One region of the Enterococcus sp. AAFC-DPL-5182 genome, then DNA from elsewhere that is predicted to be linked to it. Evidence: predicted binding sites of a transcription regulator. Region 1 holds the regulator's gene; the other holds the start of a gene.
The links. The regulator CtsR, encoded in region 1, represses protease genes until heat stress. The targets are predictions, from matches to a motif close to TTGGTCAAAAAAGGTCAAANA.
Positions count from the first base shown of each region.

Region 1 (7,941 bases):
CGAACCAAACAAACTGACCGTAAGGTCATAAGGTTAAGTGAATAAGGGCGCACGGTGGATGCCTTGGCATTAGGAGCCGATGAAGGACGGGACTAACACCGATATGCTTTGGGGAGCTGTAAGTGAGCTATGATCCAGAGATTTCCGAATGGGGAAACCCAACATCTTTTATAGGATGTTACTTGCCAGTGAATACATAGCTGGTTAGAGGTAGACGCAGAGAACTGAAACATCTTAGTACCTGCAGGAAGAGAAAGAAAATTCGATTCCCTGAGTAGCGGCGAGCGAAACGGGAAGAGCCCAAACCAACAAGCTTGCTTGTTGGGGTTGTAGGACTCCGTTGTGGTAGTCTGTCAAGATAGTCGAAGAATCTGGAAAGGTTCGCCAAAGTGGGTAATAGCCCCGTAGACGAAATGTTGGCAACACCTAGGAGGATCCTGAGTACGGCGGAACACGAGAAATTCCGTCGGAATCCGCGGGGACCATCCCGCAAGGCTAAATACTCCCTAATGACCGATAGTGAACCAGTACCGTGAGGGAAAGGTGAAAAGCACCCCGGAAGGGGAGTGAAATAGATCCTGAAACCGTGTGCCTACAACAAGTCAAAGCCCGTTAATGGGTAATGGCGTGCCTTTTGTAGAATGAACCGGCGAGTTACGATTGCATGCGAGGTTAAGGTGAAGAGCCGGAGCCGCAGCGAAAGCGAGTCTGAATAGGGCGAATGAGTATGTAGTCGTAGACCCGAAACCATGTGATCTACCCATGGCCAGGTTGAAGGTGTGGTAAAACGCACTGGAGGACCGAACCCACGTACGTTGAAAAGTGCGGGGATGAGCTGTGGGTAGCGGAGAAATTCCAAACGAACTTGGAGATAGCTGGTTCTCTCCGAAATAGCTTTAGGGCTAGCGTCGAAGTTAAGAATGATGGAGGTAGAGCACTGTTTGGACTAGGGGCCCATCTCGGGTTACCGAATTCAGATAAACTCCGAATGCCATTCATTCATATTCGGCAGTCAGACTGCGAGTGATAAGATCCGTAGTCGAAAGGGAAACAGCCCAGACCACCAGCTAAGGTCCCAAAATATATGTTAAGTGGAAAAGGATGTGGGGTTGCACAGACAACTAGGATGTTGGCTCAGAAGCAGCCACCATTTAAAGAGTGCGTAATAGCTCACTAGTCGAGTGACCCTGCGCCGAAAATGTACCGGGGCTAAACATATTACCGAAGCTGTGGATCACACCTCTGGTGTGATGGTAGGAGAGCGTTCTAAGGGCGTTGAAGGTCGATCGTGAGGACGGCTGGAGCGCTTAGAAGTGAGAATGCCGGTATGAGTAGCGAAAGACGGGTGAGAATCCCGTCCACCGTATGACTAAGGTTTCCTGGGGAAGGCTCGTCCGCCCAGGGTTAGTCGGGACCTAAGCCGAGGCCGATAGGCGTAGGCGATGGACAACAGGTTGATATTCCTGTACCAGTTGTTTTTGTTTGAGCAATGGAGGGACGCAGGAGGCTAAGGAATGCATGCGACTGGAAGTGCATGTCCAAGCAGTAAGTCTTGAGTAGAGTCAAATGCTTTACTCTATACGGACAAGCTGTGATGGGGAGGGAAATAATAGTACCGAAGTTCCTGATGTCACACTGTCAAGAAAAGCTTCTAGTGAGAAAACAACTGCCCGTACCGTAAACCGACACAGGTAGTCGAGGAGAGTATCCTAAGGTGAGCGAGCGAACTCTCGTTAAGGAACTCGGCAAAATGACCCCGTAACTTCGGGAGAAGGGGTGCTGACTTCGGTCAGCCGCAGTGAATAGGCCCAAGCGACTGTTTATCAAAAACACAGGTCTCTGCAAAATCGAAAGATGAAGTATAGGGGCTGACGCCTGCCCGGTGCTGGAAGGTTAAGAGGATGGGTTAGCTTCGGCGAAGCTCAGAATTGAAGCCCCAGTAAACGGCGGCCGTAACTATAACGGTCCTAAGGTAGCGAAATTCCTTGTCGGGTAAGTTCCGACCCGCACGAAAGGCGTAACGATTTGGGCACTGTCTCAACGAGAGACTCGGTGAAATTTTAGTACCTGTGAAGATGCAGGTTACCCGCGACAGGACGGAAAGACCCCATGGAGCTTTACTGTAGCTTGATATTGAGTGTTTGTACCACATGTACAGGATAGGTAGGAGCCGATGAACCCGGAACGCTAGTTTCGGTGGAGGCGCTGGTGGGATACTACCCTTGTGTTATGAACCCTCTAACCCGCACCACTTATCGTGGTGGGAGACAGTGTCAGGTGGGCAGTTTGACTGGGGCGGTCGCCTCCTAAAGAGTAACGGAGGCGCCCAAAGGTTCCCTCAGAATGGTTGGAAATCATTCGCAGAGTGTAAAGGCAGAAGGGAGCTTGACTGCGAGACTTACAAGTCGAGCAGGGACGAAAGTCGGGCTTAGTGATCCGGTGGTTCCGCATGGAAGGGCCATCGCTCAACGGATAAAAGCTACCCTGGGGATAACAGGCTTATCTCCCCCAAGAGTCCACATCGACGGGGAGGTTTGGCACCTCGATGTCGGCTCGTCGCATCCTGGGGCTGTAGTCGGTCCCAAGGGTTGGGCTGTTCGCCCATTAAAGCGGCACGCGAGCTGGGTTCAGAACGTCGTGAGACAGTTCGGTCCCTATCCGTCGCGGGCGTTGGAAATTTGAGAGGAGCTGTCCTTAGTACGAGAGGACCGGGATGGACTTACCGCTGGTGTACCAGTTGTTCTGCCAAGGGCATTGCTGGGTAGCTATGTAGGGAAGGGATAAACGCTGAAAGCATCTAAGTGTGAAGCCCACCTCAAGATGAGATTTCCCATTTCTTTAAGAAAGTAAGACCCCTGAGAGATGATCAGGTAGATAGGTTGGAAGTGGAAGTGCAGTGATGTACGGAGCGGACCAATACTAATCGGTCGAGGACTTAACCAAAGAAACGAAATAAAAAAGTTTTTCGGAATGTTTGATTACTACTTCAATCCAGTTTTGAGTGAATAATCACTCAACTTAATAGCAACAACACCCAGTGTGGTGGCGATAGCGAGAAGGATACACCTGTTCCCATGCCGAACACAGAAGTTAAGCTTCTTAGCGCCGATTGTAGTGAAGGGTTTCCCTTTGTGAGAGTAGGACGTCGCCACGCTAAAGTGTTGTCTTGGAGGTTTAGCTCAGCTGGGAGAGCACCTGCCTTACAAGCAGGGGGTCGGCGGTTCGATCCCGTCAACCTCCATTTTTTGAGCCGTTAGCTCAGTTGGTAGAGCATCTGACTTTTAATCAGAGGGTCGCAGGTTCGAGCCCTGCACGGCTCATAGAAATATTTTGCGGGTGTGGCGGAATTGGCAGACGCACTAGATTTAGGATCTAGCGCCTTACGGCGTGGGGGTTCAAGTCCCTTCACCCGCATTTTTAGTCTCGTTTTAATACTAGGCGATTATAACGCCGGCTTAGCTCAGTTGGTAGAGCATCTGATTTGTAATCAGAGGGTCGAGGGTTCAAATCCTTTAGCCGGCATCCAGACTGCGGAAATAGCTCAGTGGTAGAGCACCACCTTGCCAAGGTGGGGGTCGCGGGTTCGAACCCCGTTTTCCGCTTAGCTTGTTCTTTCGCCGGGGTGGCGGAACTGGCAGACGCACAGGACTTAAAATCCTGCGGTGAGTGATCACCGTACCGGTTCGATTCCGGTCCTCGGCATTGCTTTGAAACACTATGAATGGCAATTGTAAAATTGACAGAATAGATGTTAACAAGTACGAAGCAGATGGATACATCTGACTTTGATCCTTGTTTTAGCACCCATAGCTCAACTGGATAGAGTGCTTGACTACGAATCAAGAGGTTAGGGGTTCGACTCCCTTTGGGTGCATACTTTGAATGTTTGACTACGAATTAGAAGGTAGAGAAACTTAGTTCCTTTTAAGCGTTTAGTCTTTTTTTATTATTATAGCTACGGGAAGTAGCTCAGCTTGGTAGAGCACTTGGTTTGGGACCAAGGGGTCGCAGGTTCGAATCCTGTCTTCCCGATTTGATGAACAGAGTGGTCTTCTCTGTTCTTTTTTTGTTTACTTGTTTATCTTTTCTTATCAAATTAGGCATTCTCCTTTATTAAACACTTAAAGTTATGTATAATTAAGGTCAGTATTAGTCAAGGGAAAAGGATGAGTGTGATGAGTAATCAAAATACTTCAGATTTAATAGAAGCATATTTAAAAAAAATTCTTGAAGAAAGTAGTAAGATTGAGATTCGTAGAGCTGAAATGGCTCATTTATTCAATTGTGTTCCCTCCCAGATTAATTATGTGATCAATACGCGTTTTACGATCCAACGAGGTTATTCTGTCGAGAGTAAGCGTGGTGGCGGTGGTTATATTAGGATCGCCAAAGTCCAAATTTCTGATAGTGATCAATTATTAAAACAAATTGCCCAGTTTACGGGTAATGGACTTTCAGAAAAGGATGCACTGATTTTTATACAAAAGTTGTATGAAGAAGAAGTGATTACCAAAAGAGAAGGAAATCTGATGTTGTCTGTTCTTGGGAAACAGGTTTTAGGCAAAGCAGGATCAAATGAAGATTATTTACGTGCTCAATTGATGCATTCATTTTTAGAACGTTTGAGTTACGAGGAGGAATGATAGTATGGACGAATTATTTACAGAAAGTGCCAAGGCAGTACTAGCCATTGCACAAGAAGAAGCAAAGTATTTTAGGCATCAATCCGTGGGCTCAGAACATTTATTATTGGCTTTAGTTTTAGAGCCTAATGGCATTGCTGGAAAATCTTTGCGTCAGTTGAATGCTGATAAAAATGATATCCGTGAAGAAATTGAACACTTAACTGGCTATGGAACAGTTAAAGGTTATCCTAAAGGTGCTTATTTACCCTATTCTCCTCGCGCGAAACAAATCTTTGCGTACGCCGGAGATGAAGCGAAACGTTTAGGGGCACCAAATATTGGAACTGAACATATTTTACTAGGTTTATTAAGAGATGAAGATATATTAGCTTCACGTATTTTATTGAATTTAGGTTTAAGTTTATCCAAAATGCGTCAGTTATTAATGAAAAAAATAGGTATTACTGATCCGCAAATGAGCGGTAATGTAGGACGTCGCCGAAATAATCAAGCTCAAAAAGCAGCACCAAAAGGAACACCGACTTTAGACTCATTAGCACGTGATTTAACGAAATTAGCACGTGAAAATAATCTTGATCCTGTAGTTGGACGTTCACAAGAGGTTAGACGGTTGATTCAAATTCTAAGTCGTCGTACAAAGAATAATCCTGTTTTAGTCGGTGAGCCAGGTGTTGGTAAAACAGCAATTGCTGAAGGATTAGCACAAAAAATCGTGAATGGCGAAGTACCAGAAGATATGTTAGAAAAACGCTTGATGATGTTGGATATGGGAGCGTTAGTTGCTGGGACTAAGTATCGTGGTGAATTTGAAGATCGATTAAAAAAAGTCATTGATGAAATTTATCAAGATGGCGAAGTAATTTTATTTATCGATGAATTGCACACCTTGATCGGTGCAGGTGGTGCGGAAGGTGCTATTGATGCATCGAATATTTTAAAACCAGCCCTTGCAAGAGGGGAACTACAAACAATTGGAGCAACAACATTAGATGAATACCAAAAATATATAGAAAAAGATTCTGCTTTGGAACGCCGTTTTGCTCGTGTACAAGTCGACGAACCGACACCAGAAGAAGCAGAAGAGATTTTAAAAGGTTTGCGTTCACGATATGAAGAACATCATGGCGTAGAAATCACGGATGATGCGTTGCATGCGGCGGTTCAACTATCCGTACGTTACATTAATTCTCGTCAATTACCAGATAAAGCAATCGATTTGATGGATGAGTCTTCAGCTAAAGTTCGTTTAGACTTGGCAGATGAACCTTCGGAAATCAATAACTTACGTATGGAGATTGCTCGCTTAGTTCAAGAGAAAGAAGAAGCGATTCAGTCACAATCCTTTGAAAGTGCGGCAAGACTACGCCAAAAAGAAAAAAAACTGGCTCGTAAATTAGAAAACATTTTATTATTAGAGCAAAAAGAGGCTTCTGGGTATGCAAATCGCGTTACAGAGCAAGATGTTGCTAATGTTGTGTCACAATGGACGGGTGTGCCGTTGCAACAGCTGGAGAAAAAAGAAAGTGAACGTTTACTTGAACTAGAAAGTATCCTACATCATCGAGTAGTTGGTCAAGATGAAGCGGTCCAAGCTGTATCACGCGCTATTCGTAGAGCCCGTAGTGGGTTGAAAGACCCAAATAGACCAATCGGTTCATTTATGTTCTTAGGTCCAACAGGTGTCGGTAAAACAGAACTGGCAAAAACCTTAGCTGAAACAATGTTCGGTAGTGAAGATGCTCTGGTTCGTGTGGATATGTCTGAATTTATGGAAAAATACAGTACTAGCCGTTTGATTGGCTCACCTCCAGGTTATGTGGGCTATGAAGAAGGCGGTCAATTAACTGAAAAAATCCGTCAAAAGCCATACTCTGTCATTTTATTAGATGAAGTAGAAAAGGCTCATCCAGATGTCTTTAATATTCTATTACAGGTATTAGACGATGGTCATTTGACAGATTCTAAAGGACGTAAAGTTGACTTTAGAAATACAATTTTGATCATGACATCAAATATTGGTGCAACAGCGATTCGTGATGAAAAAAATGTTGGTTTCAATGTACAAGATCTAACTAAAGATTACGGTGCGATGCAAAAACGAATCATAGAAGAATTAAAGAAAGCATTTCGTCCAGAGTTTTTGAATCGTGTGGATGAAACAGTTGTTTTCCGTTCATTGGATCAAGAAGAAATTCACGAAATAGTGAAAATCATGAGTAAATCAATTGTTCAACGCTTAAGAGAACAAGATGTCAATGTGAAGATCACGGCAGCTGCTATTGAAGTCATCGGAAAAGTTGGTTTTGATCCAGAATATGGGGCACGACCAATTCGTAGAGCACTACAAAAAGAGGTGGAGGATCGACTAAGTGAAGCATTGCTTTCTGGTCAAATCCATCTTGGAGACAAGGTAACCATTGGTGCAAGCAAAGGGAAAATAACATTGAATGTTAAATCACCTAAACCCGAACAAGTTTTACAAACAATTTAACAAAAAAATCTTTAATTCGCTGTGCAAAACGAATCTGTTTTGCACAGTTTTTTTCTTTAAGAAAAGCAAATTGCAACATTGAATTTGTGAAAAATGTACATTAAAATAAAGAGAGACTATTGGAAAGTTTGTGAACCTATGCTACTATAAAACAGTTGTTAGAAGACTGTTGGAAAAAGTAAAAAACATAACTTTTTAAATAATTTATTCGAAAAATGGACACTTGTTCAGCTTTTAAAGGAGGATATAAAATGATTGAACTTATTGCGACTGCTGAATCTGTCGAACAAGCGGAGGCATTGTTAGCAGTCGGGGTAGACACTTTATACATTGGGGAGGAGATGTTTGGTTTACGATTACCAACATCGTTTTCTCGTGAGGAACAGCGAATCATCACTGAAAAAGCGCACAATACTGGTAAAAAAGTAACTGTAGCGTTAAATGGGATTATGCATCCAGAAAAGATGAAAAAGGTTCCAGAATATTTAACATTTTTAAAAGAAATAAACGTAGATCAGGTAACGGTCGGTGATCCTGGAGTTGTGTTTGTGATGCAACGAGATGGAATCGATATTCCCTACATTTATGATGGAGAAACATTAGTAACTAGTTCTCGTCAGATCAATTTCTGGGCGAAGCGTGGATCGGTTGGCGCGGTCTTGGCTCGTGAAGTTCCTTTTGAAGAGATGAAAGCGATGAAGGAAAACTTGATGGTTCCAGCTGAAGTTCTTGTATATGGTGCCACATGTATCCATCAATCCAAACGCCCTTTACTACAAAATTACTACAATTTCACTAAAAATG
Region 1 is NZ_CM177101.1:3,707,024-3,714,964, reverse strand. It holds rRNA gene AC4BB7_RS17445 (23S ribosomal RNA) at 32-2,943, shown strand; rRNA gene rrf (5S ribosomal RNA) at 3,039-3,154, shown strand; tRNA gene AC4BB7_RS17435 (tRNA-Val) at 3,169-3,241, shown strand; tRNA gene AC4BB7_RS17430 (tRNA-Lys) at 3,248-3,320, shown strand; tRNA gene AC4BB7_RS17425 (tRNA-Leu) at 3,333-3,414, shown strand; tRNA gene AC4BB7_RS17420 (tRNA-Thr) at 3,450-3,522, shown strand; tRNA gene AC4BB7_RS17415 (tRNA-Gly) at 3,531-3,602, shown strand; tRNA gene AC4BB7_RS17410 (tRNA-Leu) at 3,617-3,702, shown strand; tRNA gene AC4BB7_RS17405 (tRNA-Arg) at 3,801-3,874, shown strand; tRNA gene AC4BB7_RS17400 (tRNA-Pro) at 3,959-4,032, shown strand; gene AC4BB7_RS17395 (CtsR family transcriptional regulator) at 4,176-4,643, shown strand; gene AC4BB7_RS17390 (ATP-dependent Clp protease ATP-binding subunit) at 4,648-7,137, shown strand; gene AC4BB7_RS17385 (peptidase U32 family protein) at 7,389-7,941, shown strand, end outside.

Region 2 (7,941 bases), 1.2 Mb from region 1:
TACAATTGGTTTTACAGCATTTTTGATAACGGGAATTCCAATTGGAATGATGATGAGTATGATCTCCATTTACTTAATTTCGATGGTGCAAAGAATAACCCCAAAAGAAAATCTTGGCAAAGTAATGGCCACGATTATGGCTGTTTCGCAATGTGCAGTTCCAATCGGTCAAATCATAATTGGCTTGTTATTTAAAACAACCACAACGAATGTATTCTTTCAGGTGATGATTGTTTCTGTGTCAGTGTTGTTAGTCTCAGGACTTTGCTGGTACCTATTTAGAAATTCAACGGATACTGAAATTGGTGGGGTAAGTGGTAGTTAAGGATAAAAAAGAGGATAAGGAAGTCTGGCTCTGTATTCAAAACTACTAATTAAAGAAAGTCATGCATTTAAAGAGCTGAGCAAAATGAACGTTCATTTTGCTCAGCTCTTTTTTTATTGAATTTATTCAACTTTCCACTAGACTAGAAGTCATAGGAATCGAAATTTCTATAACATCTTTTAATTCAATGATCGAAATCTGATCTCGGTCATACTTTTCTTTTGGAATACGTTTCAAGACATAGGCTAGAATCTCGTTGATTTCAGTTTTTCGAACAGCACGTTTTTTATTGACGATCAATATTTCAACATGTTGAGCAGCTTCTGTATAAACAACGGTCGTGTTACCCGCTGAATAAACTTTGACAAAGTATGCATCGGTATTTTCTAGTTGTTTATTGACTAACTGTTTGTAGCTGTTGGTTACATTGACTAATTTCATTTTTTTCACCTCAATTTAATGCTTAATTTTTTGACGTTGATAATAAAAAACAGAGTATCCACAGATTTGAAGAAAGCTGGAATAGTCTTCTCTAAAATTGATATAAAATCTATACAGCTTAATTATAATTTTTTTTGACTTAAATAAAAAGAAATTTGTCTCAAAAAACACAAAAAAGTCAATCAGTTTGCCTGATTGACTTTTTTTTTATTCTTCTGAAGTGTCTGTACTTATATCCGTAGGTTCTATAGCTGTTTCCCCTGTAACGATAATTTTTCCATCTTCATCTAGTTTGGCAATCAATTCATGTTCTTCTGGATGATCTAAGAAGAACTCAGCAATGCCATCTTCTATTTGTTCTTGGATTGTCCGACGTAATGGACGGGCGCCCATCGAAGGATCATAGCCCAAATCGACTAATTTTTCTTTGACATCCGTTGATACTTCAATATGGATTTTTTGATGAGCGAGCAAGCCATTAACTTCGTCTAACATCAAACTAACGATGTTCATCAAGTTTTCTTTACTTAACGCTTTGAATTCAATGATACCATCAAAACGGTTCAAGAATTCAGGAGTGAAGAAATTATTTAATTGTCCTAAAACAGACTTAGTCACACCATCACGCGCAGCACCGAAGCCTACGTTTGCTTCTACATTACCTGTTCCAGCATTACTTGTCATGATAATGATCGTATCTTTGAAGCTGACTGTTCTGCCTTGGGCATCTGTTAGACGTCCATCATCTAAAATTTGTAAGAACATATGCAACACATCTGGATGGGCTTTTTCGATTTCATCTAATAAAACCAAGCTGTATGGATTACGACGAACTTTTTCAGTTAGTTGTCCTGCTTCATCATAACCAACATAGCCAGGAGGTGATCCAATCAATTTAGATACGCTGTGTTTTTCCATATACTCACTCATGTCGAAACGAATCATAGAATCTTCTGAACCAAATAATTCATAAGCTAATTGCTTCGCTAATTCTGTTTTACCTACACCAGTTGGTCCAACAAATAAGAAGGAGCCGATTGGGCGATTTTGTTTGCCTAAACCTACACGGTTACGACGGATTGCTTTTGAAACTTTATCGACAGCATCGTCTTGACCTACAACGTGAGCTTTTAAATCAACTGCTAAGTTTTTTAACTGCGTTTGTTCTTTTTCTTTTAAATCACCAACAGGGATACCCGTTTTTTGTTCGACGATGGCTTCAATATTATTTTCATCGATCACAGGTGTTTCTTCATCGCTGATTTGTTTGTCTTTCATTGTTTGTAATTTGTTGATTTGATCACGGTAGTACGCTGCTTTTTCAAAATCTTCTTCTGCAGAAGCTTGTTGTTTTTGTTGTTCAGCATCTGCCAATTTCTTTTCAATCGTTTTAGGATCGACGATTTGAATCGTCAAATTCATTTTAGAACCAGATTCATCTAATAAATCGATTGCTTTATCTGGTAAGAAACGGTCTTGGATGTAGCGATTTGATAAAGTTGCAGCCGCTTTGATTGCTTCATCAGTGTATTTTACATGATGATAATCTTCATATCGTTTTTGCAAGCCTTTCAAAATCGCAATGGTTTCATCAACGGTTGGTTCGTCTACACGAACTGGTTGCATCCGACGTTCTAAAGCGGCATCTTTTTCAATGATGCGGTATTCATTTAATGTTGTTGCGCCAACCATTTGCAACTCACCACGAGCAAGCGCTGGTTTTAAAATATTACCTGCATCCATGTTGCCGTCACCAGCAGCACCTGCACCAACGATTTCATGAACTTCGTCGATGAATAAGATGATATTTTCCGCTTGTTTGATTTCATCGATCAATTTTTGCATACGCTCCTCAAATTGACCGCGGATACCTGTGCCTTGAACGAGTGAAACAACATCTAAACGGATAACTTCTTTATCCAATAATTTTTGTGGTACATCGCCATCGACGATTTTTTGTGCCAGTCCTTCGACAACTGCTGTTTTACCAACACCAGGTTCACCGATCAGAACTGGATTATTTTTAGTCCGGCGATTTAGAATTTCAATCACGCGTTTGATTTCGTCATCACGACCGACAACGGGATCAACATCGCCATTTCTTGCGGCTTGTGTAATATTGATGCCGTACTCACCTAGTAAGCCGTTAGCTTGATTTGCGTTTCCTCTAGGTGGTTGGCCTCCATTAAAGCCATTTCCGTCCCCAAATTGAGTTGGGGGTGTTTGACCATTAGGATTCCCTTGTTGTTCTTGCATTTGCCGAGACAAGGAGCGATATAAATCATCTAAACTTCCAAAACCAAATGGATCTTGTTGAGACATTGTTGGTTGATTATCATTTGCTTGTGCTTTTAATTTTTGATAGCAACTTTGGCAATAGTCTAATTGTTTTCTTTGACCATTAACATTCGCATATAAGTGGATCGTTGCTGGATTTTGTTGACAATTTTGACAGATCATAGGATAAAACACGTCCTTTCGTAATAAGACTAATCATGTATCAAAGTCATTGTGATAAAGTCAAATAGTCTGCTGACCATTTTTGACCTTTGAGAATATTATAGCATCTTTTTAGCAAGAATCAAGCAATTGAACTTTGTATTAGCCTGATAGATATGGGATAAAAACTTAGCGATAAATTATTTATTTTATTGAGTTAGTAGAATTTATTCTATTTTTATAAACTTATTAAGATTTGTTTATATGAATTGTAGGGATAATTTAGACAAATATCTATTTTTGTCATACAATATCTTCAGTCTAAAAATAAAAGTGAAAGCTGTGATCAATCAATGTATGAAAATCCCTTTGAAGAACAAATCAATGCCTTAAAAGAAGGAACCATTTCCGAACTTATCATAGAACCAAAAGACTTTACAGCCTTTAGAGAGGTTTGGAAAAATTTGCCAGATAGAATGTCAATTGTTGGGGAAGCTGGATTAAATGGACGAATTATATATCATTATATGAAAGAAGAAAAATAATTGATCATTTTGATTGATAAAAAAAAGGTGAAAAGTGTTGTAACTACTCACAAAAAATGGTAATCTTAAAAATTGAAAGGGTATTATCCAGATTCTAGTTTCACTTGAAACGTACAGGGAAAGGAAAACCCTAACATAAAAAATTATTTTACTTACGAAGGAGACCGATTTATATGGAAAAGAAAGAATTTCACATCGTAGCAGAAACAGGGATTCACGCTCGTCCAGCTACATTATTAGTACAAACTGCAAGTAAATTTAACTCAGATATTAACTTAGAATACAAAGGTAAATCTGTTAACCTTAAATCAATCATGGGCGTTATGTCTTTAGGCGTTGGCCAAGGTTCAGACGTAACTATCTCTGTTGATGGTGTAGACGAAGCTGATGCATTAGCAGCAATCGTAGACACTATGAAAAAAGAAGGATTGTCAGAATAATGTCTGAAATGCTAAAAGGAATTGCCGCAAGTGATGGTGTTGCTATCGCTAAAGCTTACCTGTTAGTTCAACCTGATTTGTCTTTCGATAAAAAATCTGTAGATGATACATCTGCTGAAGAAAGTCGTTTAGATGATGCTTTAGCAAAATCTACGACTGAATTGCAAGCAATCAGAGAAAAAGCAGCGCAAAGCCTTGGTGAAGAAGAAGCTCAAGTATTTGATGCTCATTTGATGGTTTTATCTGATCCGGAAATGATCGGTCAAATCAAACAAAACATTCAAGATAACAAAGTAAATGCTGAATCTGCGTTAAAAGAAGTAACAGATATGTATATCGGTATGTTCGAAGCAATGGATGATAATGCATACATGCAAGAACGTGCTGCTGATATTCGCGACGTTGCAAAACGTATTTTAGCTCATTTATTAGGTGTTACTCTTCCAAATCCTTCAATGATTAACGAAGAGGTAGTTGTGGTTGCCCATGACTTAACACCAAGTGATACCGCTCAATTAGACCGTACGTATGTAAAGGCATTCGTAACAGATATTGGCGGACGTACGTCTCATTCAGCGATTATGGCTCGTTCTCTAGAAATTCCTGCAATTGTAGGAACAAAAGAAATCACTGCCAAAGTCAAAGAAGGCGATATTTTAGCTGTTAACGGAATCGATGGCGATGTTATCGTTCACCCAACAGATGCTGAAAAAGCTGATTTTGAAGCAAAAGGCAAAGAATACGCTGACCTTAAAGTTGAATGGGAAAAATTAAAACATGCTGAAACAGTGACTGCTGATGGTAAACACATCGAGTTAGCTGCTAACATTGGTACACCTAAAGATTTAGAAGGCGTACACAACAATGGTGCTGAAGCTGTTGGTTTATATCGTACAGAATTCCTTTACATGGATTCTCCTGATTTCCCAACAGAAGATGAACAATATACAGCTTACACTGCAGTTCTTGAAGGCATGAACGGTAAACCTGTCGTGGTTCGTACAATGGATATCGGTGGAGATAAAGAATTACCTTATCTTCAATTACCGCATGAAATGAACCCATTCTTAGGGTACCGTGCATTACGTATCAGCTTATCTGAACGTGGCGACGAAATGTTCCGTACACAAATGCGCGCATTATTACGTGCTTCTGTTCACGGTAACTTACGTATCATGTTCCCGATGGTTGCAACGTTAAAAGAATTTAGAGCAGCGAAGAAAATCTTTGAAGAAGAAAAAGCAAAATTAGTTTCTGAAGGAACAAAAGTTTCTGATACGATTCAAGTCGGTATCATGATCGAAATTCCTGCAGCAGCTGTAATTGCTGATAAATTCGCCAAAGAAGTTGATTTCTTCAGTATTGGAACAAATGACTTGATCCAGTACACAATGGCAGCAGACCGTATGAATGAACGCGTTTCTTACTTGTACCAACCATATAACCCATCAATCTTACGTTTGATCAAAAACGTGATTGACGCATCTCATGCTGAAGGTAAATGGACTGGTATGTGTGGAGAAATGGGTGGCGATCAAATGGCTGTACCATTATTGGTAGGAATGGGCTTAGATGAATTCTCAATGAGTGCGACATCTATTCTTCAAACTCGTAGCTTGATGAAACGTCTAGACACTAAGAAAATGGCTGAACTTGCGGATCGTGCGTTGAATGACTGCGATACAATGGAAGAAGTTATTGACTTGGTTAAGGATTATACGAAATAAAACAATAAGCAAAAGCGTTCACTAATCAGAATATTTTCTGACTAGTGAACGCTTTTTTTGTTAGTAGTTAAATTCAATAAAATTTTCTTAAAACTGAGCGTACTTAAGGAATAAAAAAGAGTATTATTGTATAGTAATGGACAAGTAACTATTTAGGAGGCTTCTATGAAAAACAAACAAAAAAAACTCGCTGTAGCGATGACAGTATTGTTGATCTCTACAGGTTTATACACTGGAAAAACAGCATTGGCAACACAAGGTAGTACAGCAGAAAGCACTTCAATAAGTTCTAGTAATGCAGAAACAACTCAAAGTTCTGAGAAGAATCTACAAATCAACGCAGTTGCCTTAGGTAACGCACTGACCCAAGAACAAAAGGACTTTACCTTAAAAGAACTAGGAGTCAAAGGTGAAACACCTCAATATACAACAACTGGAAAAGACCTCATGAGTTTTATTCCTGATGGCGGTTTCACACCAGAATGGGCCGTATACAGCTCTGTTCGGATGGAGACACAGAAAAAAGGTGCAGGAATCTCTGTAGATATCGCAACGCCTAAAAATATTACGAAAATCACAGAAGCTCAGTATCAAAATGCGGCATTGACTGCGGGTATTACAGATGCCAAGTTAACTGTTGCATCAGCTGTCCCGATCGATGGTTCCGGCGCTTTAGCAGGTGTTTATAAAATCGTGGAAGAATCTGGCGGAATCATCAATAGAGATCGTGTAGGCGTAGCACAAGATGAAATGGATGTACTCTCAAAAATCACAGAAGAAAATAAAGACAAAAAGGGTTATTCCGACGAAGCCTTAAATGCGGCTCAAGAACAAGCGAAAAAAGAACTCGCTGCAAAAACTGCCGATGGCAAAAACTTAACTCAAGCAGATATCCAAAAAACTGTTGAAAGTGCGTTACAGAGTCAAGGAATCAAGGATGTAATGTCAACAGATCAGGTCAAAGAACTAACGACGTTGATGAGCGATATGAAAGATAAAAATATTTTTCAAGATTTTGTAAATCAATTAGATTTGTCTAAAACGAAAGAACAAATTCAAGAAAAATCTAAAGGACTATGGGAGAATATTAAAGGATTCTTTAGTGGACTTTGGGATTCGATTACTGGGAAGTAAGTTGACTTTAATGTATTTTCTATAAAAAATAGCTGAACGAAAACGGACTATTGGTTTTCGCTCAGCTATTTTGATGTTACATAAAGGAAGAAGTCGCTTAAAAATATCATTTTCCCTAGCTTATTCATCGTAAGAACTTCTTTAGTAAATAAATTCTTTTTTTTTAAGAGTAGAAATGATTGGAAACAGGTATATCTTATATGTGAAAACTTATTATGGTAGTTTTGTTAAGTTATTTTCCGAATCATTCTATTCTATAGTTATTTTCCCAAATTTATTTTTTTGATAATCCCAACTATAAGGTTTAGGAATCCCTATTTTAGTAGGCTCGATATACAGTGTCAACCAAATTTCGTAAGCATCATTCGTTAAACTATACTGAAAGTTTTGCGCGATTAAATTTGACGAATGATGTGGGGTATCTTCATGACTAGCAGTATATCCTTTGTATGAATAATATTCTGGAACCAATAAAGAAAAATTGATTTCATTACCAGAAAGAACATGATTGAAATCTATCGTACTAGTTACATAGACTGGATTATTTTTTTCAATGTCGGAAGTAGATGTTACATTGACTTCATGAGTTTTTCCATACATCAACCTTAAATAGCCCTTGTTCGGGATAGGAAGATCTTCAGATTCGTTAAGAACAACTTGCTTTGTGTGTAGTAGTAACTCTGCATAAAGTGTTACATCAGGTGTAGCAAATGACTCCCCTTTATCCCAAGTATAAGAGATTTCAGGATTCACAATACTTGGTTTTTGTGCATCTGTGATTACGCCCAAGTTTTTAATAGTAAGACCTTCAGTCTTGCTGCTATCTGCAATTGTCGGTAATGGCGAGACTGTTTCGTGGCTATTATCATAATAGTCATAGACTTTTACAT
Region 2 is NZ_CM177101.1:1,069,618-1,077,558, forward strand. It holds gene AC4BB7_RS04965 (MFS transporter) at 1-325, shown strand, start outside; gene AC4BB7_RS04970 (DUF1827 family protein) at 452-766, opposite strand; gene AC4BB7_RS04975 (ATP-dependent Clp protease ATP-binding subunit) at 974-3,226, opposite strand; gene ykzS (protein YkzS) at 3,559-3,750, shown strand; gene AC4BB7_RS04985 (phosphocarrier protein HPr) at 3,924-4,190, shown strand; gene ptsP (phosphoenolpyruvate--protein phosphotransferase) at 4,190-5,917, shown strand; gene AC4BB7_RS04995 (DUF1002 domain-containing protein) at 6,083-7,051, shown strand; gene AC4BB7_RS05000 (hypothetical protein) at 7,301-7,941, opposite strand, start outside.
Region 2: a site for CtsR is predicted at 3,296-3,316, ahead of AC4BB7_RS04975 (ATP-dependent Clp protease ATP-binding subunit). Genes of this name have one in related genera too.